DNA from 3 places in the Sphingobium aromaticiconvertens genome. Region 3 is predicted to be linked to each of the others. Evidence: riboswitches for the same ligand, from Rfam matches in the RefSeq annotation. Region 3 holds a riboswitch; each other region holds the start of a gene.
What was found. A riboswitch is a leader RNA that binds a small molecule or an ion and turns the genes downstream of it on or off. The one in region 3 is predicted to bind cobalamin.
Positions count from the first base shown of each region.

Region 1: another riboswitch for cobalamin. It lies ahead of WFR25_RS23700 (TonB-dependent receptor plug domain-containing protein); the one in region 3 lies ahead of WFR25_RS11555 (TonB-dependent receptor).
Region 2: another riboswitch for cobalamin. It lies ahead of cobW (cobalamin biosynthesis protein CobW); the one in region 3 lies ahead of WFR25_RS11555 (TonB-dependent receptor).

Region 1 is NZ_JBANRJ010000001.1:4,879,051-4,886,687, forward strand. Features, by position in the region: gene WFR25_RS23695 (TonB-dependent receptor) at 1-1,351, shown strand, start outside; cobalamin riboswitch at 1,531-1,782, shown strand; gene WFR25_RS23700 (TonB-dependent receptor plug domain-containing protein) at 1,958-3,904, shown strand; gene WFR25_RS23705 (FAD:protein FMN transferase) at 3,937-4,809, opposite strand; gene WFR25_RS23710 (DUF4198 domain-containing protein) at 4,917-5,807, opposite strand; gene WFR25_RS23715 (DUF2271 domain-containing protein) at 5,820-6,344, opposite strand; gene WFR25_RS23720 (PepSY-associated TM helix domain-containing protein) at 6,360-7,004, opposite strand; gene WFR25_RS23725 (cation diffusion facilitator family transporter) at 7,180-7,637, shown strand, end outside.
Region 2 is NZ_JBANRJ010000001.1:665,453-673,089, reverse strand. Features, by position in the region: gene WFR25_RS03415 (NAD(P)H-dependent flavin oxidoreductase) at 1-519, shown strand, start outside; gene WFR25_RS03410 (TonB-dependent siderophore receptor) at 554-2,185, opposite strand; cobalamin riboswitch at 2,313-2,556, shown strand; gene cobW (cobalamin biosynthesis protein CobW) at 2,696-3,742, shown strand; gene cobN (cobaltochelatase subunit CobN) at 3,742-7,461, shown strand; gene cobO (cob(I)yrinic acid a,c-diamide adenosyltransferase) at 7,464-7,637, shown strand, end outside.
Region 3 is NZ_JBANRJ010000001.1:2,401,315-2,408,951, forward strand. Features, by position in the region: gene WFR25_RS11540 (autotransporter outer membrane beta-barrel domain-containing protein) at 1-1,537, shown strand, start outside; gene WFR25_RS11545 (hypothetical protein) at 1,545-2,351, opposite strand; gene WFR25_RS11550 (hypothetical protein) at 2,252-3,082, opposite strand; gene WFR25_RS11555 (TonB-dependent receptor) at 3,069-5,195, opposite strand; cobalamin riboswitch at 5,373-5,632, opposite strand; gene WFR25_RS11560 (histidine phosphatase family protein) at 5,699-6,250, opposite strand; gene WFR25_RS11565 (CbtB domain-containing protein) at 6,477-6,704, shown strand; gene WFR25_RS11570 (CbtA family protein) at 6,720-7,451, shown strand; partial or broken gene WFR25_RS11575 (2-hydroxyacid dehydrogenase) at 7,493-7,637, shown strand, end outside.

The DNA of each region.
Region 1 (7,637 bases), 2.5 Mb from region 3:
TCTGACCGGCGCGCATGGCTCGTTCAACACATCCTTCGCGCCGCCGGGCGGCTCGCTCGCCGATCAGGAGAACGTCACCGAGGAATTGCAGTTTCAGGGACGCGGTTTTGGCGGCAAGCTGAACTGGCAGGCGGGCGGTTATCTGGAGCTTAGCAATCCGCTGGGCGACAACAGCATCTATGCCGCGACACGGCTGATCTGCACAGACAGGTTCGCCTTTCAATGCGCGAACTTCCCCGGCACGACAGGCTCGCTTACGATCCAGCGCTTCCGCGCCTCTTTCCACAATTACGCGCTCTATGGTCAGGCCTCCTACAGCCTGACAGACCATCTGAAACTGACCGGCGGGTTCCGCTACACCTGGGACGTTTCGCGGGCACGCGCGCTGAACGCCCAGTTCCTGTTCCCGGCCGGATCGGCGCCCGTCGGCCGCTGCGCCAATCCCACGTTGCGCCCGGCAGGCAATCCTCCGATCACCAGCCTCAACCAGTGCCTCGACAGACCCGTCCAAAGGAGCGACGCGCCCACATGGCTGCTGGGGCTGGACTATACGCCCATGGATGACTTCCTCATCTACGCCAAATATGCGCGCGGCTATCGGCAGGGCAGCGTCAATCCGCTCGCGGCGGGTGGTTTCACCACCTATGATCCAGAAAAGGTGGAGGCCTATGAGATCGGCGTGAAAGCGAGTTGGCACGGCGCTGTTCCCGGCAATCTGAACCTTGCGGGCTTCTACAACGATCTGTCGAACCAGCAGATAGCCCTTGGCCTCACATCCTCGCCAGCGCGCGGCTCGGCGCCGCCGAACAACGCCATCGTCAATATCGGGCAATCGCGGTTGAAAGGGGTCGAGGTCGAAACAAGCCTTGGTCCGGTCGCCGGCTTTCGCATCGATGCAAGCTATGCCTATATCGATGCGAAGCTGAAAACGACCGTAACCCCCACCTTCCCCGCCGATAGTCCCTATGACGGGTTCATTCCGATCAACCCCGGACAACCCGCCCCCTACACCCCCAAGCATAAACTTTCACTCACCGGCACGTACACGCTGCCACTTCCTGAAAGCGTCGGGGACGTGTCAGTCTCGGCAACCTACAGCTATATCGACAAGCAGGTCATTTTCAGCACGACCTACGGCACGCTACCCTCTTACGAGTTGCTCAATTTCAATCTGAACTGGCGTGAGGTCGCCGGCAGCCCGATCGACCTGTCGCTATTTGCGACCAATGTCACCAACAAGCGCTACGCCGTCGCAGTGAATGACATGCACGCCTCCGGCGGCTTCGTGTCCTATCTGTACGGTCAGCCGCGTATGTACGGCCTGCGCCTACGCTATGCCTTTGGAGGTTAGAAGGATCGGCCAGGCCGTGCGTCATTGAGGCCTGGTCCCCTGCAAGCCCGCCAGCCCGCCAGCCCGCCAGCCCGAGTGCGTGGATGTCTCGTCGCCATGCTGCCGGGCATCGCGGTCCTTGCGCAGTTAGCCAATCTCAATTAACGGCCCGTTTGCCTGCTCGCCGGTTTTTCCGATCGAGCGGGCATGATCGCGCCGGTACTCCGCAAGGGGTTTAAAATGGGAACGCGGTGCGGATGGCCTGTGCTGTCCTGATCCGAGGCTGTCCCTGCAACTGTAAATGGCGAGCGTGATGCATAGGGGTGAAAGACCGGAAAGGTCATTTCGCCAGCCACTGGGCCGGACGATGCAGCAGCATCCAGAGCCTGGGAAGGCCGTGCATCAGGCGATGACCCATGAGCCAGGAGACCTGCCAGCGCACCGGTCGCTCTTGCCTTGGTCCAGGGGATGGTCATGGCACGGTCTTTCTCCGTCTGAGCGACGAACCTGTGCGGCCGGGGCCGCATCAGTGCGTGGTGTCGGGCGACAAGCGCCCACCCGTCTTCGCGCATCGACCGATCAACCCTGATCGGCACGCCCCGCCGCCTCATGCTCAGGCGCGGGGGAATGACCATGTTCAAGACCAGTTTCGTGTCGCTTTTGGCCATAGCAGTGGCGACACCCGCCTTTGCCCAGGCTGATCCCAACCAACTCCCGATGGGCTATGCGGGCGAACCAATCGTCATCACCGCCTCCCGATCGGGCGAGGGCGTGCCAGTGAGTCAGCTCGGCGCATCGGTGACGGTGCTTGAGGCACAGACGCTCGACAATCGCCAGACGCGCATCGTGTCCGACATATTGCGCGACGTGCCCGGCCTGGCGATCAGCCGTAGCGGCGCGATCGGCAGCCCGACGCAGGTGCGCATCCGCGGGTCGGAGGGCAACCATGTGCTGGTTCTGATCGACGGGATCGAGGCGGCCGACCCTTATCAGGGCGAATATGATTTCGGCACGCTGCTCGCGGACCCTGCGGCCCGGATAGAAGTGCTGCGCGGTCAGCAATCGTCGCTCTATGGGTCGGATGCCATTGGCGGCGTCATTCATTACATCACCCTGACAGGCGCCGAAGCGCCGGGGTTCAGCGCCCGCGCGGAAGGGGGCTCCTTTGGCACCTATAGCGGCAGCGCGCGCACCGCGGGCGTTGCAGGCACCCTCGATTACGCGGTGTCCGGGACTTATTATCACACGCGCGGCACGCCGACCGCCCGCCTTGGCACGCGTGACGTCGGGTCGGACAATGCGGGCTTCAGCGCCAAGCTGATCTGGTCCCCCTCTGACAATTTCAAGCTGATCGGGGTTGCCCGCTACAGCTATACCGACGTGGACACCAACAACAATGAGAGCGATCCGGCCAGCCCGCTGTTCGGCACCATCGTCGACACCCCCGGCGCCTATCAGAAGAATGAAGGTTTTTACGGCCTGTTGCGCGCCGAGTTCACGGCGCTTGATGGTCGCTGGACCAATGCGCTGTCCGGCCAGATCGCTGACACAACGCGCAAAGGCTTTATCGCGTCCGGCCTCGATTATGGCGACAAGGGGCAGCGCTATAAGGGATCGTTCACCAGCAGCCTGAAGTTCGGCACCGATACGGTCGTCCACCGCCTGACCGCCGCCGTCGATGTCGAGCGCGAGCAGTTCCAGAACATCACCCCCTCCCCCTTCGCCTTTCAGGGCAAGCGCCACACCGACAATGTCGGTCTGGTCGGGCAATATGAGCTGCTGGTCGACGAGGCGCTTTCGCTGGGCGCCTCGATACGCCGGGATGAAAATAATCGCTTCGACGACACCACCACATGGCGCGCGCAGGGCAGCTATCGCTTCGCCACCGGCACGCGCATCCGTGGCGCCTATGGCACGGGCGTCAAGAATCCCGGCTATTTCGAACTGTTTGGCTTTACCGACGGCCAGTATATCGGCAACCCGAACCTGAAGCCTGAAAAGTCGCAAGGCTGGGAAGCCGGCATCGAACAGAGCATCGGTGGCGACAAGGCGACGATCGGCGCGACCTGGTTCGACAGCAAGCTGAAGGACGAGATTTACACAACCTACCCCGCACCCGATTTCATCGCGACGCCGGGCAATCGCACCACCGACTCCAAACAGCATGGTCTGGAGGTTTTCGTCAGCGCACGGCCGATCCCGCAGATCCGGTTGGACGCCGCCTATACCTATCTGAAAGCCCGAGAGGATGGCATCGTCGAAGTCCGGCGGCCCAAGCATATCGGCAGCTTCAACACGACCGTCTTTAGCACCGACCAGCGCTTCTCGGGCACGCTGACGCTGCGTTATAATGGGCGGCAGGAGGATGTGGCCTTTACTGATCCGAGCTTTATCCCGGTTCGGGTCAGCCTGCGTGACTATGTGCTCGTCAACCTGAACGCCGAATATAAGCTGCGGGACAATATTGCGATCTTCGGTCGGGTCGAGAATCTGACCGACGAGCAGTATGAGGAAGTGTTCAGCTTCGCCACGCAGGGTCGCGCAGCCTATGGCGGTGTGCGCGTGCGCTTCTAAAGATGACGGGGAGGGCCTGGGCGCTCTCCCCCCTAGTCCAGCATCGCGGCGAGCGCGGGGGTCATATATTCACGCCCCCTCGCCCCTTCGCGCCGGATCAGCAACGCAGCCAGCCCTTCGCGAGTAGCGAGCGCCATGCCCCGGTCGGGACCAAGAACAGTGATGGCAGTCGCCCAGGCGTCGGCCAGCATCGCCTGCGGGTGCAGGACCGACACGGAGGCCACGTCATTGGCGATCGGCGCGCCGCTGGCTGGGTCGATACTGTGCGACAGGCGGCCATCGGCGGAAGGACGGAAGCGGCGATAATCACCCGAGGTCGCGACCGACAGGCCGCAGAGCGCCACGCGCAGGACCGGCAGAGCCAGACCGGGCGGCGATTCAAGATCCACCCACCAGGGTTGCATGTCGGGCTTCACTCCCGCCCCGCGCAGTTCGCCGCCAATCTCCACCAGAAAACTGACGATACCCATGGCCGTCAGCGCGTCAGCTATGGCGTCGACGGCAAACCCCTTGGCAATACCCGACAGGTCGAGCGCGACATCCCGCAGGCGGCGCGCCTCTCCGTCTGCCAGTTCAATGGTCCGCCACGGCGGCGCGACCGGCGCGACGGGGGCAGTACCGATACGCTGTGAGGGGCCAAAACCCCACGCCTCCACGGCATGGCCGATCGCGGGATCGAAGGCGCCGTCGCTGATCCGGGCCATGTCCAGCCCGGCGCGCATTACCGTCATCAGATCCTCGGGCAGCGCAACCCATTCCCCCGCCAGCGTCCGGTTGAAACGGCTGATGTCCGATGCCACTTCCCAGTTGCTCATCTGGGCGATGACGCGGGCCAGAACAGCCTCGATCGCCTCAAGGCAGTCAGAGGGCGGATCAACAAGCTGCGCCGACCAACTGGTGCCCATCGTCAGCCCGGCAAGGCGAACGACGGGACCATGGCGCATCCGCCCGGCAAACTGGTCGGGCGACAGGTCGGCCGGAATAGCGACCCGCAAGCCGGTCGATGCGACGGTCAGGGCGCGAGCACTTCCAGCGTCGTGACATAGGATGCGCGGCGCGCGGGCGGGCCGGCCGGCGCGGCAGGACGCGGGGCTGGCGAAGCGCCCGCAGCAGCACCCTGACCACCGGGGCCACCGGGGCTGCCCGGACCACCTTCACGACCGCCACCAACCGATGCGTTCAGCCAGTACATGCCCGGTTCCGGCCAGGTCACGGTCAACTTGCCGGCCTTGTCGGTCTTGAGGTCCATCTGCTTCAGCGCATCGCGATAGCGGATGCCGCCGGGGATCACCGTGACCGCCAGGTCAGCGGCGGGCTTCCCATCGAGCAGGAACTGGAAGCTGGCCGCCTCCCCCGCGATCAGGTCGTTGGGATGGGTGACGGGCACCAGTTCGATGCCCACGCCGGTCGGCTTGAAGATCGTGGTAGTGGGCGCGCCCAGCGTCACGAAAATCTCGTTGCGGCTGGCGGCTTCCGATGTGCGGACATCGGTCGCGCCCGCAGGGATAGCAGCAACCAGCGTTTCCTTGGTCGTACCGCGCGGCAGCCGCACCTGCTTGCCGTTCAGCGTATAGCTGCCCATGATGCCCGACGACACCGACGCGATACGATAGGTGCCCTGCTGGGTCAGATGCACGTCGAAGGTCGAACGATATTTGCCCGTCGCCGGATTCTCGATCTTGACCTCCGTCCCGTCAGGCGCGGTTGCCTTGATCCCGTCGGTCCGCATCGGGTTATGTTCGAAATAGAACAGGTCGTTGGAGACGGCGGCATCGACCGTCACCCAGCTATCGGTGCCCGACAGGACGGTGGAGGACGGCATCATCCACTGGCGATGGGCCTGCGCCGCGCCGGGGAGGAGAAGAGCGGCAAGCGCGCTCGCGATCAGAAGACGGGTTTTCATGGTATTTCCCCCTTATTTGCCGAAGCTGAGGCTGACTGCCCCCAATTCACTCGCACCCGCGGCCTTCACAACCGCGCCGGGCTTCGCAGGCCAGGTGAACGGCAGGCGCAGCAATTCGCGCCCGCCCACTTCCCGCGCAGCCTCGATCACCAGCGTATAATTGCCCGGACCAACGGCGCCGAGCGGCCCCTTGCCAACCGTGAAGACTTGTTTCTGTTCACCCGGCGCGCGGGTCGCGCCGGTGATGCCGTCGGCGGGGAACTTCATTGTCCGCCCGGACACGCGCCACCATTGGCGCACATCGCGTAGCCATTTAGTACCCTCGCCATTCTTCATGTCATAATCATACCAGACCGACAGGGTGCGGGGGACGGCGCCCTCCTTTTCCAGCCAGATGGCGACATAGGGCCGATGATATTCGGCCACGGACAAACGCGGGATGGTGACGCTGAGCGTCATCGTCTGGGCGCTGGCGGGCGCAGCGGCGGCGGCCAGCGCAGCGGTACCGGTCAGCGCTAATTTATGGGCAATCTGCATCGGGTTATTCCCCCCTCAATGAATGAAGACGATGGCAAGAACAGCGGGCAAGGCAAGGCCAATCACGACCAGCGGCCATGTGCTGGGGCGCTTGGCCGCATGAAGTTGCAGCAGCAGCAGTCCGGTCAGCGCGAACAGGAAGCAGGCGATCGAGAAGATGTCGATGAACCACTTCCACACCGCCCCGGCGTTGCGGCCTTTGTGCAGGTCGTTCAGATAGCTGATCCAGCCGCGCGAGGTCGCCTCGCTGGTGACGGCGCCCGTCTCCCGGTCGATCGCGACCCAGCCGTCGCCGCCGGGGCGTGGCAAGGCCAGATAGATTTCGCCGGCGGACCATTCGGCCTCGCCGGTGCCACGTTGGCCGATTTCCTTTTGCACCCATTGCGCCACCGCGCCGGGCAGCGGCTTCTTGGCATCAGGGGCATCGTCGGGCGCAACCTGCTTCAACAGCGCGGTCGGCAGCGTAGCCGCCTTCTCCACCGTTTGCGGCGATCCTTCCACGTCAGCGGCGTGGTTGAGCGTGATCCCGGTGAACGCGAACAGCAGCAGGCCGATAAGGCTGATGGCGGAACTGACCCAATGCCAGGTATGCAGCTGTTTGAGCCAGAAGGCCTTGGGGCTTTTCTTGCGGCCGCCGGATTTCAAGGATTTGGCGGACATCTGGCGTTGCACGGACTCGATAAGAAGAAGATAGCGCGCGATAACGCGAACGACTCTCAATTGCAAACCAAGATGCAGGAGAAAATTGTATCGAAATGTACAACAGGACACGCCGTTCTTCAGCCTCCCCCGGCGCGAAGGAACCGCATGGATCGCTGTCCGTTTCCGATCCGCAATGAACGCTCGCTCCTCCCACTTGCCGCGCGGGCACCTGGCCCATATCCGCGCCAACATCGTTCTGTACGGCGCGCTGGCAGCCAATCTGGGGATCGCCGTCGCCAAATTCGTCGCGGCGGGGATCAGTGGCTCGTCGGCCATGCTGACAGAGGGGGTGCATTCGCTGGTCGACAGCGGCAATCAGCTATTGCTGCTCTACGGCCAGCATCGCGCCGCCCGGCCGCCCGATCGCGCCCACCCCTTCGGCTATGGGCGGGAGCTGTATTTCTGGGCCTTCGTCGTCGCGATCCTGATTTTCGCCGTGGGCGCTGGTGTCTCCATCTATGAAGGTTGGGTGCATATCCGCGCGCCGGAGCCGTTGCGCGATCCCACGATCAACTATGTCGTGCTGGGCATCGCCGTCGCGCTGGAGGGAACATCCTGGGCCATAGCGGTGCGCGAATTCAACGCTCGGCG
Region 2 (7,637 bases), 1.7 Mb from region 3:
GGCCTGATCCTGATTCCCGCCGCCGCCGATCAGGTAAAAATCCCGATGATCGCCAGCGGCGGCTTTGGCGATGGTCGCGGCCTTGCAGCCGCGCTGGCGCTGGGGGCCGAGGGGATCAACATGGGCACCCGCTTCTGCGCGACGCTCGAAGCGCCGATCCATGACAAGGTGAAGCAGCTGCTGGTCGACAACGACGAACGCTCGACCAACCTCATCTTCCGCGCTTTCCGCAACACCGGCCGCGTCGCAAAGACCTCCGTGTCGGACGAAGTGGTCGCACTGGGCAGCCGCCCCGACGCCGTGTTCGACCATGTCCGCCCGCTGGTATCAGGCGCGAAGGGCCGCACCGCGCTGGAAACCGGCGATCTTGACGCCGGGCTGATCTGGGCCGGACAGGTTCAGGGCCTGATACGCGACATACCGACCTGCGACGCGCTCATCAGCCGGATCGTGGAGGAGGCCGAAGCGATCATCCGCGACCGGCTTGCAGGCTTTATCGTTCAGCCGCAAATGGCCTGAAAAGGATCGGAGGAGGCCAACCTCTCCGCCCCCGTTACCAGTTGAAGCGGATCGACCCGACCACTGTGCGCCCCGCACCATAATAGCAGCTATTCGTGAACGGACAGGCCGAAACATAGGTCTTGTCGAACAGGTTGGCGGCATTGATCGCCACATTCCACCCGTCCAGCCCCGGCGACAGCTTGCCCAGATCATAGCCAAGCAGCGCGTCGACCAGCACAAAACCATCGGTGTGAAACCGCCGGAACGTCGTCACATTGTTGATGACGTCATAGCTGGTCGTGCCATCCGACCCGCTGACATAACGCACCCCCGCGCCGAAGCTGAGGCCCGATAGCTGCCCCGCAGCCTTGCCGCTCTTGCCGAAATCATAGGACAGGAAGCTGGAGGCGGCCCATTTGGGCGTGCCCAGCGAACGCGTATCCGTTGTCGTGGGTGTACCGCTGTTGGTGGCGGTCGGCGCGACGGCCTGAGTACCCTGCGTGATGATCGAGTCGGTATAGCTGGCCGCCGCGACGACATCGAAGCCGGGCACAATCTCCCCACGCCCTTCCAGCTCTACGCCGCGTACCCGCACCTCGCCAATCTGGATCTGCGCGGTCGAAGGGATACCAACCGTCCCAGCCTGTGGATGGCCCACCAAAGTATTCTGACGTCGCAAATCATAGGCCGACACAGTGAAAATGGCATTGGTGCCTGCGGGCTGATATTTGAGGCCGCCTTCATATTGCCGACCGGTCACGGGCGTGGCAGGCCTGTTTTCGGTGCTGGACACATAGACCAGACCCGATTGCGGCTCGAAGGATTCAGCATAGCTGAAATAGGGCGAAACCCCGGATTCGAACGCATAGAGCGCGCCCAGACGCATGGTGAACGCCTTTTGCGACAGGCGCGTCACTGGCGCGGCACGCGCAGCGGCAGTCGCGGGATTGAGGTTCAGCGTCGTCTGGTCATACCAGTCCCGACGGCCACTGGCGATCAGTTGCAGCCGCCCGATGCTGATCTGATCCTGGATATACACGCCCGTCTGGTCGCGCTTGCCATAGGTGTTGGTGTAAGCGCTCGACAGTTGCGTCAGGTCGAAACTGGGCAACACCCCGCGATAGACGGGGTTCAGCAGGTTGAGGTTGGGAATGCTGGTCAGGGGGTTGGTGGTCTGGCCGGTATTGAACTGCTGAACATTCTCACCGGTGATCCGCTGATAATCGACCCCTACCAGCAGGTTATGCTGGATGAAGCCCGTGGCGAACTTGGCATTCAAGCTATTGTCCAGCGTCAGCGTGTCGAAATCCTCGTCCGCGCCGCCACCGCCCCGAATGATCGTGGAATAATCGCTGTTACGGTTCGCGCCGATCCCCGTCGTCGCGAAACCCGCGATATAGAGTTGGCGGTATGACAGCTTGCTATTCTGGTAGCGGATGTTCGACCGGACGGTCAGATGCTCATCGAAATCGTGGCGGAAAAAGCCCGCAATCGACTTCGCCTTGTGATTATAGCGTTCATAGCCCGGATCGCCGGTGTTGATGGTGCGTGGCAACCGGCCGATGGAGCTTTCCACTACCGATCCGCGATAGGGCACGCCCGAATAGCCGCCGCCGCTGGGGGCATGCTGATAGGCGGCGACTAAAGTGAAGCTGGTCGCCGGGTCGGGCGCAAAGGTCAGCATCGGGCTGACATGATAGCGTTCGCTGAACGCTCGCTGGCCCGGCGCTTATCGCGGCCCTGCTTGTTGCATTGACCTGCCCGCTCTCTCACTCTACCAAACCGCGTCCGCTGGGCGCCGCAAGGCCTCGGGCGGACATGATCGCGCCGGTGCCCGCAAGGGCTTGAAACGGGAATGCGGTGCGGGTGGTGAGAGCCGCCCAAATCCGCGGCTGTCCCTGCAACTGTGAGCGGTGAGCAAGATGCATATCGTCGATCACCCATGCGGTGGCCGACAGCCACTGGGCCGGACGCTAAATCCTGCGAGGCCTGGGAAGGCCATGGATCGCGCTTTGACCCGCAAGCCAGGAGACCTGCCAGCGCACCGGTCGCTCTTGCCTTGATCCAGGGGATGGTCACGGCACGGTCTTTCTCCGTCTGAGCGACGAAACCCATGCGGCACGGCGCCGCGTCGGGTGCGCGCTCGCACGCCCGACGTCGTTCGCTTGCCCGTAGTCGACGAAGGAAAAGGCGTATGAGCAAGGTTCCCACAACGGTCATCACGGGATTTCTGGGCGCGGGCAAGACCACGCTGATCCGGCATCTGTTGCAAAATGCCAATGGTCGCAGGCTGGCATTGATCGTCAACGAGTTTGGCGATGTCGGCGTCGATGGCGCGTTGTTGCGCGGCTGCAATGACGAAGCCTGCCCGGAGGATAATATCGTCGAGCTGGCCAATGGCTGCATCTGCTGCACGGTCGCCGACGATTTCCTGCCGACGATGCTGACATTGCTCGACCGGCCCAGCCCGCCCGACCATATCATCATCGAGACGTCGGGGCTGGCTCTGCCCAAGCCGCTGGTGAAGGCCTTCCAATGGCCCGACATCCGCACCCGCGCGACGGTGGACGGCGTGATCGCCCTGATCGACGCCGACGCGGTGGCCAATGGTCGCTTTGCCACGGACGAAGCCGCACTGGCGCTCGCCCGCGCCGCCGATCCCGCGCTCGACCATGACAGCCCGCTGGAGGAACTGTACGAAGACCAACTGGCCTGCGCCGACCTCGTCATCCTCAACAAGTCCGATCTGGTCGATGCCGATAGCCTGACCCGGATAGAAGGCGACATAGCCGGCGACACCCGCAGCGGCGTAAAGATCGTGCGCGCTGTGCAGGGCGCGGTTGACGCCAAGATATTGCTCGGCCTGTTCGCGGGGGCGGAAGACGATCTGGACACCCGCCCATCCCATCATGATGCCGACCCGGATCACGACCATGACGACTTTGACAGCTTCGTGGTTCAGGGCGGCGAACTCGGGGAGGTCGACGCCTTGCTGGCGGCGATGACGAAGCTGATCGAACAGCATGACATATTGCGTATCAAGGGCTTCGTCGCCGTCGAAGGCCGCCCCGCACGCCTTGTCATTCAGGCTGTTGGTCCCCGTATCCAGCATTATTTCGACCGCGCCTGGGCACCCGGCGAAGCGCGCGCATCGCAGTTGGTGGTGATCGGCCAGAAGGGTCTGGACCAGCCCGCGATCGACGCCGCGCTTGGCGCGGCATTGGGCACCGTCCCCGCCTGATGCATTTGCTGGCCGCCACGCCGGGAACGATCTCCAATGGTGACGAGGCGATCGACCTCGCCCAGTCGCCGGGGGATATCGTCTTTCTCACCGTGGCGGACAGCGAACTTGCCTGCTTCGCCAAGGCGGTAGCAACGCTGGACAAAGACGCGCCGACCATCCGGCTCGCCAACCTGCTCCAGCTCAAACACCCCTATTCGGTCGACCTCTATGTCCAAAAGGTAATCGCCAACGCCCGTTTCGTGTGCGTCGTGCTGCTGGGCGGCAAGAGCTACTGGCCCTATGGCGTGGATGAGATCGCCCGTGTCGCGCGGGAAAAGGGCATCGCCTTCGCAGCCATCGCCGACGGGCGCGAACCCGACCCAACGCTCGACGCGGCCTCCACGCTGCCTCAAAATGTGCGCGAGCGACTGCGTGATTATCTGCGTCAGGGCGGTATAGCGAACGCCACCAGCTTCCTGCGACATGCCGCCCGGCTGATCGGCGAGGACATCGGCCTGCCGGACGATCCCGTCCCGGTGGCCGATGCGGGCCTGTATCTGTCAGGTATCGAACGGCCGACGCTGGCGGATGTTCGCAAGCGCTGGATCGCCGGTCGTCCGGTGGCGATGCTGTGCTTCTATCGCGCGCTGATGATCGCGGGGACATTGGATGCCGTCGACGCGCTGGTCGAGGCGCTGGGCGCGCGCGGGCTGAACGTGATCGCGGTGCATGTGCGGGCATTGCGCGAACCCTTTGCGATCGACTGGCTGCGCGGCGTGATCGCCAATACCGCCCCGGACGTCATCCTGAACGCAACAGCCTTCGCCGCCTCCTCCCCCGGCGAGACGCGCGGCGCGAGCATATTGGAGGACGCCAACTGCCCAATCCTCCAGACCGTCTTTGCAAGCGCGGAGGAAGACGCGTGGCGGGAAAGTCCGCGTGGTCTGGGGCCGCGCGACCTCGCCATGAATGTCGCTTTGCCTGAAGTGGACGGTCGCCTCTTCACCCGCGCCGTCGCCTTCAAGGCCTCCGAGCATTTCGACGGCCGTACCGAATGTGGCATCGTCGTGCCACGGGTCGCACCCGACCGGGTTGCCTTCGTCGCTGACCTTGCCCTTGGCTGGGCGAGGCTGCGCCGAACGTCCGCTGCCGATCGCCATGTCGCGCTGGTGCTCGCCAACTATCCCAATCGCGACGGGCGTCTGGGCAATGGCGTTGGTCTCGACACCCCGGCCAGCACCGTGGCGATCCTGCAAGCATTGAGAGAGGCTGGCTATACGGTCGGCGACGCCCCCACCGACGGCGCAGCGCTGATGGCGATCATGCTGGCGGGCGTCACCAACGCCCCCGCTTCGGTCGACCGCCCCGGAGAGGTTGCCCTGTCGCTGACCGACTACAGGGCGGCGTTCGAAACCATGCCCGCGTCCGTGCGAGCGGCTGTGTCCGAGCGCTGGGGTTCCCCCGAAGCCGACCCTTTCGTGCAGGACGGCGCCTTTCAGCTCCCCGTCCACCGCTTCGGCCATGTCGCGGTCGCGGTGCAGCCTGCGCGGGGTTACAATATCGACGCCAAGGCGACCTATCATGATCCTGCGCTGGTCCCGCCCCATGGCTATCTGGCGTTCCACATCTGGCTGAACCGGCATTTCGGCGCTCATGCGGTCGTTCATGTCGGCAAGCATGGCAATCTGGAATGGCTGCCCGGCAAGGCGCTCGCTTTGTCCGACAGCTGCTTGCCCGAAATCTGCGCGGGACCGATACCCCAACTCTATCCCTTCATCGTCAATGATCCGGGCGAAGGGACACAGGCCAAGCGCCGGATCGGCGCCGTCATCATCGATCACCTCACCCCGCCGCTCACCCGCGCGGAAAGCTATGGCCCGTTGAAGGCGCTGGAGGCGCTGGTAGACGAATACTATCTGGCCGCCGGGATGGACCCGCGCCGGATCAATCATCTGAAGGGTGAAATCCTCAACCTTGCTCGTAGCCAAGGGCTGGACATGGACGCAGGCGCGGCAGGCGATGGCGATGATGCTCTGGCGGCGCTCGATAATTATCTGTGCGAGCTAAAGGAAATGCAGATCCGTGATGGGCTGCATATCTTCACCCGCTCGCCCGAACAGAGGTTGCGGACTGACCTGCTGATCGCGCTCGCCCGGACGCCGCGCGGCTATGACCATGCGGGGCAGGCGTCGCTGCTGCGCGCCATGGCGGACGATCTGTCGCTGGGCTTCGACCCGCTCGATTGCCGGATGGCCGATGCGTGGACCGGTCCTACACCCCCTCCCTTATCGATCCTCTCCACCGATCCGTGGCGCAGCACTGGCGACACGGTCGAGCGGCTGGAACTGTTGGCGATCGCGCTGGTCGATGGCCAGACGCCCCCCGGCCCTGCCTCCGCCGCCGTCATGCAGTCGCTGCTCGGCGACCTCGCGCTTCGAGTGGACGCCTGTGGCCAAGCGGAACGTACCGCGTTGCTCGCGGCCCTCGACGGGCAGTTCATCCTGCCCGGTCCCTCCGGCGCGCCGACGCGGGGTCGCCCCGACGTCCTGCCGACGGGGCGCAATTTCTATTCGGTCGACACGCGGTCGGTGCCGACCGCCACGGCGTGGGAATTGGGCAAGCGATCGGCGCAACTGCTGGTCGACGATTATCTCCAGCGGGAGGGCGACTATCCGCGCGCCATGGCGCTCAGTGCCTGGGGCACCGCCAATATGCGGACCGGCGGCGACGACATCGCACAAGCTCTCGCCCTGATGGGCGTGCGGCCCCGCTGGGACTGGACGTCAGGCCGGGTGATCGGGTTCGAGGTGATGAAGGTCGCGGAGATCGGCCGCCCAAGGGTAGACGTGACCTTCCGTGTTTCGGGCTTTTTCCGCGACGCCTTTCCCGAACAGATCGATCTGCTCGACAGTGCCGCCCGCGCGGTCATGGCGCTGGACGAGCCGGAGGAAGATAACCCCGCCGCCGCCCGCCACCGCGCCGAAACCGCGCGGCTGGTCGAAGAGGGCGGCGACCCCGGCCAATCGGCGCTGCGCGCGGGGTTTCGCGTCTTTGGATCGAAGCCGGGCGCCTATGGCGCAGGCCTTCAGGCGATGATCGACGAGAAGATCTGGCACGACCGCGCCGATCTGGCATCGGTCTACCTGGACTGGGGCAGCTATGCCTATGGCGCGGGGGTGAAGGGCGACGCCGAACGCACGCTCTTTACCGATCGACTTAGCCAAGTGGACGCGGTGGTCCAGAATCAGGATAATCGCGAGCATGACCTGCTCGACAGCGACGATTATTACCAGTTTGAAGGCGGCATCGCCGCAGCCGTCGAGCATCTGTCGGGCAAACGCCCCCGCGCCTACCACAATGACCATAGCCGCCCGGAACGGCCCGTCGTCCGCACGCTGGAGGATGAGATCGGCCGCGTCGTGCGCGCCCGCGTCACTAATCCCAAATGGATCGCGGGCGTGATGCGCCATGGCTATAAGGGCGCATTCGAGATCGCGGCGAGCGTCGATTATCTGTTCGCCTTCGCCGCCACGACCCATGCCGTGCGCGACCATCATTTCGACGCCGTCCACGCCGCCTTTATCGAGGATGAGGACGTCCGTGCCTTCATGAGCGAAGTGAACCCGGCAGCGCTGCGCGAAACCGCAGCCCGCCTTGCCGAAGCGCTGGAGCGCGGCCTTTGGAAACCCAAATCGAACAGCGCGGGCATGCTGCTCGCAGACCTTGCAGGAGCATGATCATGGTGGAACGGACCGAGGAACGTCATACCGAGAAGATGAAGAAGAAGCAGGCCGCGCATGACAAGATTCTTGCGGGCAAGACGGTCGAAAAGGGTCTGCTGATCGTCCATACCGGCAAAGGCAAGGGCAAGACCACTGCGGCGCTCGGCATGGTCGTGCGCGCCATCGGCCAT
Region 3 (7,637 bases):
TGCGGGGAACAATACCGCGATAAACCTGGGCAGCGACCTCATCAATGGCGGTGCGATCGATATTTCCGGCGAAGGCAACAGCCTCGACGTGGCGGGCGACCTCGTCAATGACGGGCTGATCGACCTGACCGACAGCGATGCTGTCGTCACCGTGAATGGCGTGATAACCAACAATGGCGATATCATGGGCAGCGGCGGGTCCGCCGTCATCAATGCCGGGGGCGGGTTTGCCAATGGTGGTACGATCGACCTGAGTGGCGGCGGTGCGGGCGACAGCCTGACGATCATCGGCGACGTGACCGGCACCGGTACGCTGATCATCGACACCGACATCACCGCAACCGGCGGCAGCGCGGATCATCTGGTGATCGAGGGCGCGCTGAATGGCGCGATCGATGCCCATATTGTCAATGTCGGCGGGCCGGTCACTACGCCGCCACAAGAGGGATCGGGCGCAACGATCATCACCGCGACCGATGGCTCCAATGCCACAATCACGTTCAATGCGCCCTTCAACTATGCGCCTATCGGCCCGTGGCGTTATGAACTTGCGCAAGACGGCGGCGAAGTCCGTCTCCAGCCACGGTTCGACAGTGAGGACGGTAACAGCTTCGCGGCGCTCACGCCTTCCGCAGCGGGCGCGGTCATCGCGCCGGAGGCGGTGCTTGGCATTACCGACATGTTCCTTCCCCATATCCGCGAACGTCAGGGCCAGTCGCTGACGGCCAGCGATGGTTTCCAGGGATGGGCGCGGGTTGAAGGCAGCATCAGCGATCTGGATGGCAGGGGTTATTCCGTCGGCTATCATCAGCGCAGCGGGATTGCACAGGTCGGCATCGGTCTGGCCAAGCCGACCGCAGACACCGATATGCTGATGGCGGGCATAACCCTTGGTATTGGCCGGGGCGACTGGACCCCCCGGCTTCGCAGCGCGCGCGCCGATCTCGATGTCAAATCCACGGCGTTCGGCTTCTATGCGACCTGGTTCGAACAGGCCGATCAATCGGGCGGCTGGTATGCCGATTTCGTCGCGCAGATGAGCCGCTTCGATTTCAAACTGGATGTACCTGAAGCGCGCATTGCCGATTATGACGGGCACGGGATCGGCGCGTCGCTTGAGGTGGGCTATATCGCGCAGACGGGGGGCTGGCGGATCGAACCAAAGCTGCGCTTCACCTATCTCTCCAGTCATGTCGATGGCTTCATCGGCGCGGATGGCCTTCAGGCGCAGACGAACGACAATGGACGATATCGCGGTCGGGCCGCAGTCCGGCTATCGACGGACAAGCCCTTGGGCGGGGCGGTTCTGACGCCGACAGTGACGCTGGGCGTGGCGCATGATTTCAAGGCTGACCGGGGCGTGATCGTCGGTTTCGACCGGCTTGAGGCCAACAGCCCGAAAACGGTGGCCGAAGGCGGGCTTGGCCTCAATCTGCGTGTCGGCGAGAATGTGCGGCTGTTCACGGAGGCCGAAGGGCGGATCGCCAGCCATTATTGGGAAACCACTGCGCGTGGGGGGCTGACGATCCGCTGGTAGGGGAGGCTTATCGGTGGCGTTTAGCTGGCCTTAATCGCTTCCAGCCGATGACTATGCCTGTCACCGAAATGGCAAGTCCCGCTGCCGATAAAAGCCACATCAGCCCGTCGCGCAGGGGCCGCCATGTGAGTAGCCAAGGCAGGTCGAAACTGTGCAACGCGGCGAACAGCCAGCGATAGGTGCGGCTGCCCGATCCCATCTGCTCCAGCAGCGCGCCAGTCGCGGGATCGACGTGCAGCCATGTCTGGACCGGATCGTCGAACACCAGTCGTAGCACGGGGAGCGGCCGCGCGTCGCTGCGCGGATCGCCGGTGCCGTACCAATAGCGGTCATAGCGATCGAGGCGCTGGGCCGCGACCAGCCGACCGTTCGGGACAGCGGCCCGCGCGATGGCCTCGATCCGGGTTTGTGCAATCGGCGCAGGTTGCGCCGTCGCGCCGTCCAGCAGTATTTTGTCCTGCGGCCCACCCCGCGCGATCATCACCGGAGTACTGCCTAGATAGATGAAGTTCACCTCGCGCGCGTCCTGTGCCACTCGCGCCAGTTGCGGCAGATCGGTCGGCACGAAGCCCGAAGGGTCGCCTGCATAACGCTCGGCAATGTCCGCACCGCCGCCATCGCGGAACCCGCCCCAGGGACTCATCGACAGCCAGCCGCTGAACACCCATGTGAGCAGGAAAAGTCCACCGATCAACCCGATGATATGATGCCATTTCATCCAGCCGCGATAGGGGCTGACCGATCCCGACTTGTGCCGCTTGGACAGCCTGACGCGCAGCAGTCCGATCCAGATGCCAGCGATCGCTCCCAGCATCCCGATGCCGGACGTCCACAAGACCGCATGCCGCCATGGGTTCTGATGGACCCGCAGCGCCGTGAATAGATCCAGTGCGGCACCGCGCCCAGCCAGTTCCAGAACCGCTCATGCGCGGTCGTGTTCTGAACGACCTCGCCGGTTTTCTGCGCGACATAGATGTCGGTTCCCGCCGCATCGGCCAGACGGACCCGCCAAAAGGGCGCCATCTTTTTATAGGCCCCCGTGACGACCCATTGGTCATGATCGACATGCGAGATCGATTCCACTGGAGCATGGACAAGGACGGCGGCGATCGCGCCTGCTCGCACAGCATCGACCGACCGAATTTCCGCGCCTATCTGTGCCGATACGGCGCGCCGCCCGTCCTTGGTCACGAAGCTATAGATGGGATCGCCACCCGTCATGCCGATCCGCATTTCGGACGGGAATGTGGCTTGTTTCAGGCTGGCGAGTGCCACGTCCGGTCCCACCTTGACCCGCGCCCAGTCGATCGGCGGAGCGCTGGCGATCCGTTCGGGTGCGCGGAACGAGGGAAATGGGACGTACATCATCACCACCCCCGACACGAACCAGATAGCGAAGAAGAGGCACAGAATGATACCGGTCCAGCGATGGAAAAAATAGAGCCATCGCTTCGTCGCGCGCCATGCGGCCTTCGAAGAAGCGGGGCGGGGAAGCGCGTATGGCGCGCCCCCGTTGGCGACCAGCGCCGCGTCAAAAGGCGACATGGATGCTCGCCTCCACCGCGCGCGGATCGCCCAGCACCCATTGCGATGCGCCATAGGTCGCCCGCACATAGGTTTCATCGAAGACGTTCCGCAGGCGCAGGCTGGCGCTCGCGCCCTCGATAAACTGCCAACGTATACCGATGTCGGTCAGCGTATAGGACGGGATGACGCGGGTGTTCGCGGCATCCTGATAGCGCTTACCGACATAGCTGACCCCGCCATCGGCGATCCAGCCATCGGCAAATTCCCAGCTTATGAAGGCATTGGCGGTCTTTGTCGCCACATTGGTGGGTCGGTTGCCCGCGCGTTGGAACAGGACGCCGCCAACGGATTCGGCGAAATCTTCATAGCGGGCGCGCAGCACCGCACCGTTGAGGGAGAGGGTGAGCCGCTCGATCGGTTCCAGCGACAAGGACGCTTCGATGCCCTTTGATGATTGCTGGCCAACCTGGACCTGGATGGTCGGGATCAACGGGTCGGAGGTCAGCAGCTTTTTCTTGATGATGTCATAGGCGGCCAGCGTCCACTGCCCGCGCGTACCCCAGAAGATATGCTTGATCCCGACCTCATATTGGCGGCCCGTGGACAGATCGAAACTGCTCTGCGTGAGGCTGGTCGAAACGAGCGCGCCGACCGGATCGGCGGCGGTCGCATATTGGCCGTAGAGCGACAGGGTGGGGATCGGATTATAGACCGCGCCCACGCGCCATGTGACCGCATCGGGCGTGCCGGTGAAATTATTGGCGGCGTTCACATAGTCGGTCTTTGTGATTTCCGGCCGATCGTAGCGCAGGCCACCAACCAGCGAGAATTGCTCGCTGAACTTCAGCCGGTCCTCGGCAAAGATCGAATACTGCCGGATCTTGTTGGTGTAGCGCGGCTTGGTCGTCGCGGTGGGCTGGTCGATGAACAGGCCGGAGACCGGGTTGATGAGGTCGATCAGGCGGGTGGCATTGTTCCCGCTATTGCTGACATTCTTGTAGCGGATGCGGTTGACGTCGAAGCCGATGACCAACTGGTTTTCAAGGCTGCCCAGACTGTGGTTCACGTTCGCGGTGGTGCGGTTCCCGGTCTGTTTCTGGATATGATAGAGTTCCAGAAAGCTGGACTGGCGGATTTGCGCGGGCGTGGTCGCGGTCGCCGGAACATAGGTGACATTCTCCGCATTGTTCCAATATTTGTTCGCCCACAGATGGTAGAAGGTGCTGCGGATGGTGATGGCGTCGGAGGGACCCCACTCGATCTTGGCCTGACTCCAATTGTCGCGGAAACGCAGCTTTGCGTCGGTGACATTATAGTTGTTGCGTCGGATCGACCGATCCAGCTTGCCGTCGATCAGTGGCACGCCGAACCATGTGCGCGGCTTTTGCGTGCTGAAATCATGCGACAGGGTGATGCTGAGGTCGGATGCGGGTTTCAACCGGATCGCGCCTGACAGCGCTAGCGCGCTGTTGTCTCCCCGATCCATCCAGCCGTCCGAACGGCGATAGCTGGCGTCGGCGCGGAAGCCGACGACATCGCTGATCGGTCCGCCCGCTCCAGCCGCGATGCTATAGGTGTCGAAGGACGCAGCGCTTGCGCGGCCGCCAATCTCCAGCGTGTCGCCCGGTTGCCTGCGGGTCACGTTCCCCGCGCCGCCGATCGCCCCCTCGCCATAAAGGACCGATGCCGGGCCGCGCAGGATTTCCACGTTTTGCGCCATCCACGGGTCGGCCGGGAAGGTCAGCGTGTTGTTATACATCCGCATCCCGTCATAGAGGGTCATCACCGAGTTCTGGCCGGTGAAACCGCGCGCCGACAGGCCATAGCCAAAGACGCCGGACGTGTTGACGATGCCTGTGGCCCGCGCCGCCGCATCCTGAATGGTGAGGTCGCCGCGCAGGCGGATCGCATCGCCGTCCAGCGTCTCGACACTGGCGGGCGTCTCCAGTGGTGTCAGGCCAAGGCGGCTGGCGCTGTCGGATTTGATGTTCAGGCGCAGTTGATCGACGACGCCCGTGACGATGATCGTCTCGCTCTCCGCATCCGGCGCGGCGGCGGGTTGCTGGGCGTGAGCAAATGTGGGCGCAACTAGAGTAAGGGCCGCAAACGCAGCCAGCGTGAAATTGTTCATGTTATCCCCCGTCGGCGTCAAACGACGTTGGGCGGGGGCGTGCCGTTCACGAACGGTCGGCGCCATGCATCGACCGGACGCCAGGGGGGACCGACACACAGAACCGATGCGGCCCCAGCCGCTCGTTCGTCGCTCAGACGGAGTTCACCGTGCCGCGGCCATCCCCTGGACCAAGGCAAGAGCGACCAGACGCCGGCAGGTCTCCTGGCTCATGGGTCATCGCTTGATATACGGCCTTCCCAGGCCTCGCAGGATTTATCGTCCGGCCCAGTGGCTGGCGGCTCGGGAACTTGCCCGTCCGCTCATGTATATCGCGCTCGCCACTTACAGTTGCAGGGACAGCTGCGGATTTGGATGGTCGCCCCCGAAAGGTTGCTCACCCACACCGCATTCCCGTTTTAATCCCCTTGCGGGGAACCGACGCGATCAATGTTCATGCAGGCGACCGATGGTCGATGCACGAACGCGGCATGCATATGAGCAGGGTTTTGAAATCGCAAGCGTCATGATGTGATCGCCTGCAACCGCCATACGCGGTTCCACGACAGATGTACCTGGGACAGCGGTGCGATGTCGATGCGCAGCGTGGCTTCCGGCGGAATGTCCAGCGCGGCTGCGATGGTCGCGCGGATCACCATGGGATGGGTGATCGCCAGCCTGTCTTCGCCCCCGGCGCATTGATCGGCGAGCCAGTCCGCCATCCGGTCCCGCACCGTTGCCAGCGACTCACCACCCGGTGCGCCGCTGGCCGGGTCGGCCATCCAGTTGGCGAAAAAATCGGGGCTATCGGCATGGAGATCGCCGAGCGCACGGCCTGCCCAGTCGCCATGATCCATATCTCGCAGCGCAATGTCGGTCTTCGCCATAATGCCCAATGCGTCGGCGGTCTGACGAGCGGCCAGTGATGGGCTGGTCAGGCAGTCGCGTCGTTCCATCCGCAGGGCTTGCGTCTTGGTGAGGCCGCCGCCGTCGATCGGATCGTCATGCCCCGGAAAGGCACCCTCGCGCATGGCGCGAGTGGCGGCGTGGCATAGCAGGATCAGGTGAATCGACAGTTAGGGTCTCCACTGTGTTTGAGAGGGGGGTGATTGACGGGGGCCATCGTTCCGGCCTAGGGCATTCACGTTAGATCGAGGAAGAAGCCGGTGTAATTCCGGCGCGGTCGCGCCACTGTTATCGTTCACCATGCCCGTCTGTCGAGGGGGATGGCAACGAGAGCCAGACCTTCCTCGGACGCACGGAAACCCCGCGGGACGCGTATATCCCGAAAGGAGCATGATCATGGCATCCGCCGCATTGTTCGCAGACGATATCTTCATCCCGGTGGGCGATGCGCCCGCCATTCCCCTACGCGACATTGCGCCCTGGGCAGTGTTCGGCCTGCTGCTGGCGATGATCTTCCTCTATTTCGTCAGCACTGAACAAGGCGCCCTGTCGCTGTTCAAGGGCATGTATATCCATGAATTCGTACATGATGGGCGGCACTTGCTGGGCTTTCCCTGCCACTAAGGCGGGGTCTGAGCCATGGTACGTAATCTATTGATACGCGGCATGTTTGCCGGCGTAATAGCGGCTGTGCTCGCAACGCTGTTTGCGCGCCTGTTCGCCGAACCGCAGGTGGACCTGGCCATCGCCTTCGAGGCTGCGCAGGCGCATGGGCACCACGTAATGGGCGCGGGTGAAGACGTCGAACTGGTCAGCCGCTCGACCCAAAAGGGGTTGGGTTTGTTCACGGCCATCACCCTCTATGGCGCGGCCCTGGGAGGTATCTTCTCGCTGCTGTTCGCTTTGGTCTATGGTCGGTTGTCCCGTCTTGGCCCACGATCGCTGGCGTTATTGCTGGCGGCCGGGGCGTTCATCGCCATCGCGCTGGTTCCCGCGCTCAAATATCCGCCAACGCCGCCTGCCGTTGGACAACATGAAACGGTCGGGTTTCGCACCCTCGTCTATTTCGCGATGATCGCCTTTTCGATCGCGGGGATGGTCTTCTCCGTCCATATCGGACGGGGCGTTGCGCGGCGGAATGGCGCCTTCAACGGAATACTGGCGGCTGGGTCAGTCTATGTCGTCCTGATCGCTCTGGTGCAGGTCGCCTTGCCCGCCGTCAATGAAGTGCCCGAACACTATCCGGCTGTGCTGCTTTGGGAGTTCCGGGTCGCTGCGCTGGGGACGCAAGCGCTGCTATGGGCCACCATCGGCATCGTCTTCGGTTGGCTTGCGGAACGGCTATTCGCCGGAAGAGCGCGCCAGTCCTGAAAGGTCGTTGATCGTTCCGGGATGCGCTGTAAGCTTATCGCATGAAGACAGCTGTTTACGGTACCAAATCCTATGACCGGCGGTTTCTGAAGGCCGCCAATGGGGCGTTCGGGCACGAGCTGACGTTCCTTGAACCGCGGCTCGACAACAGTACGGCCCTGCTTGCTCGCGGTTTTCCGGCTGTCT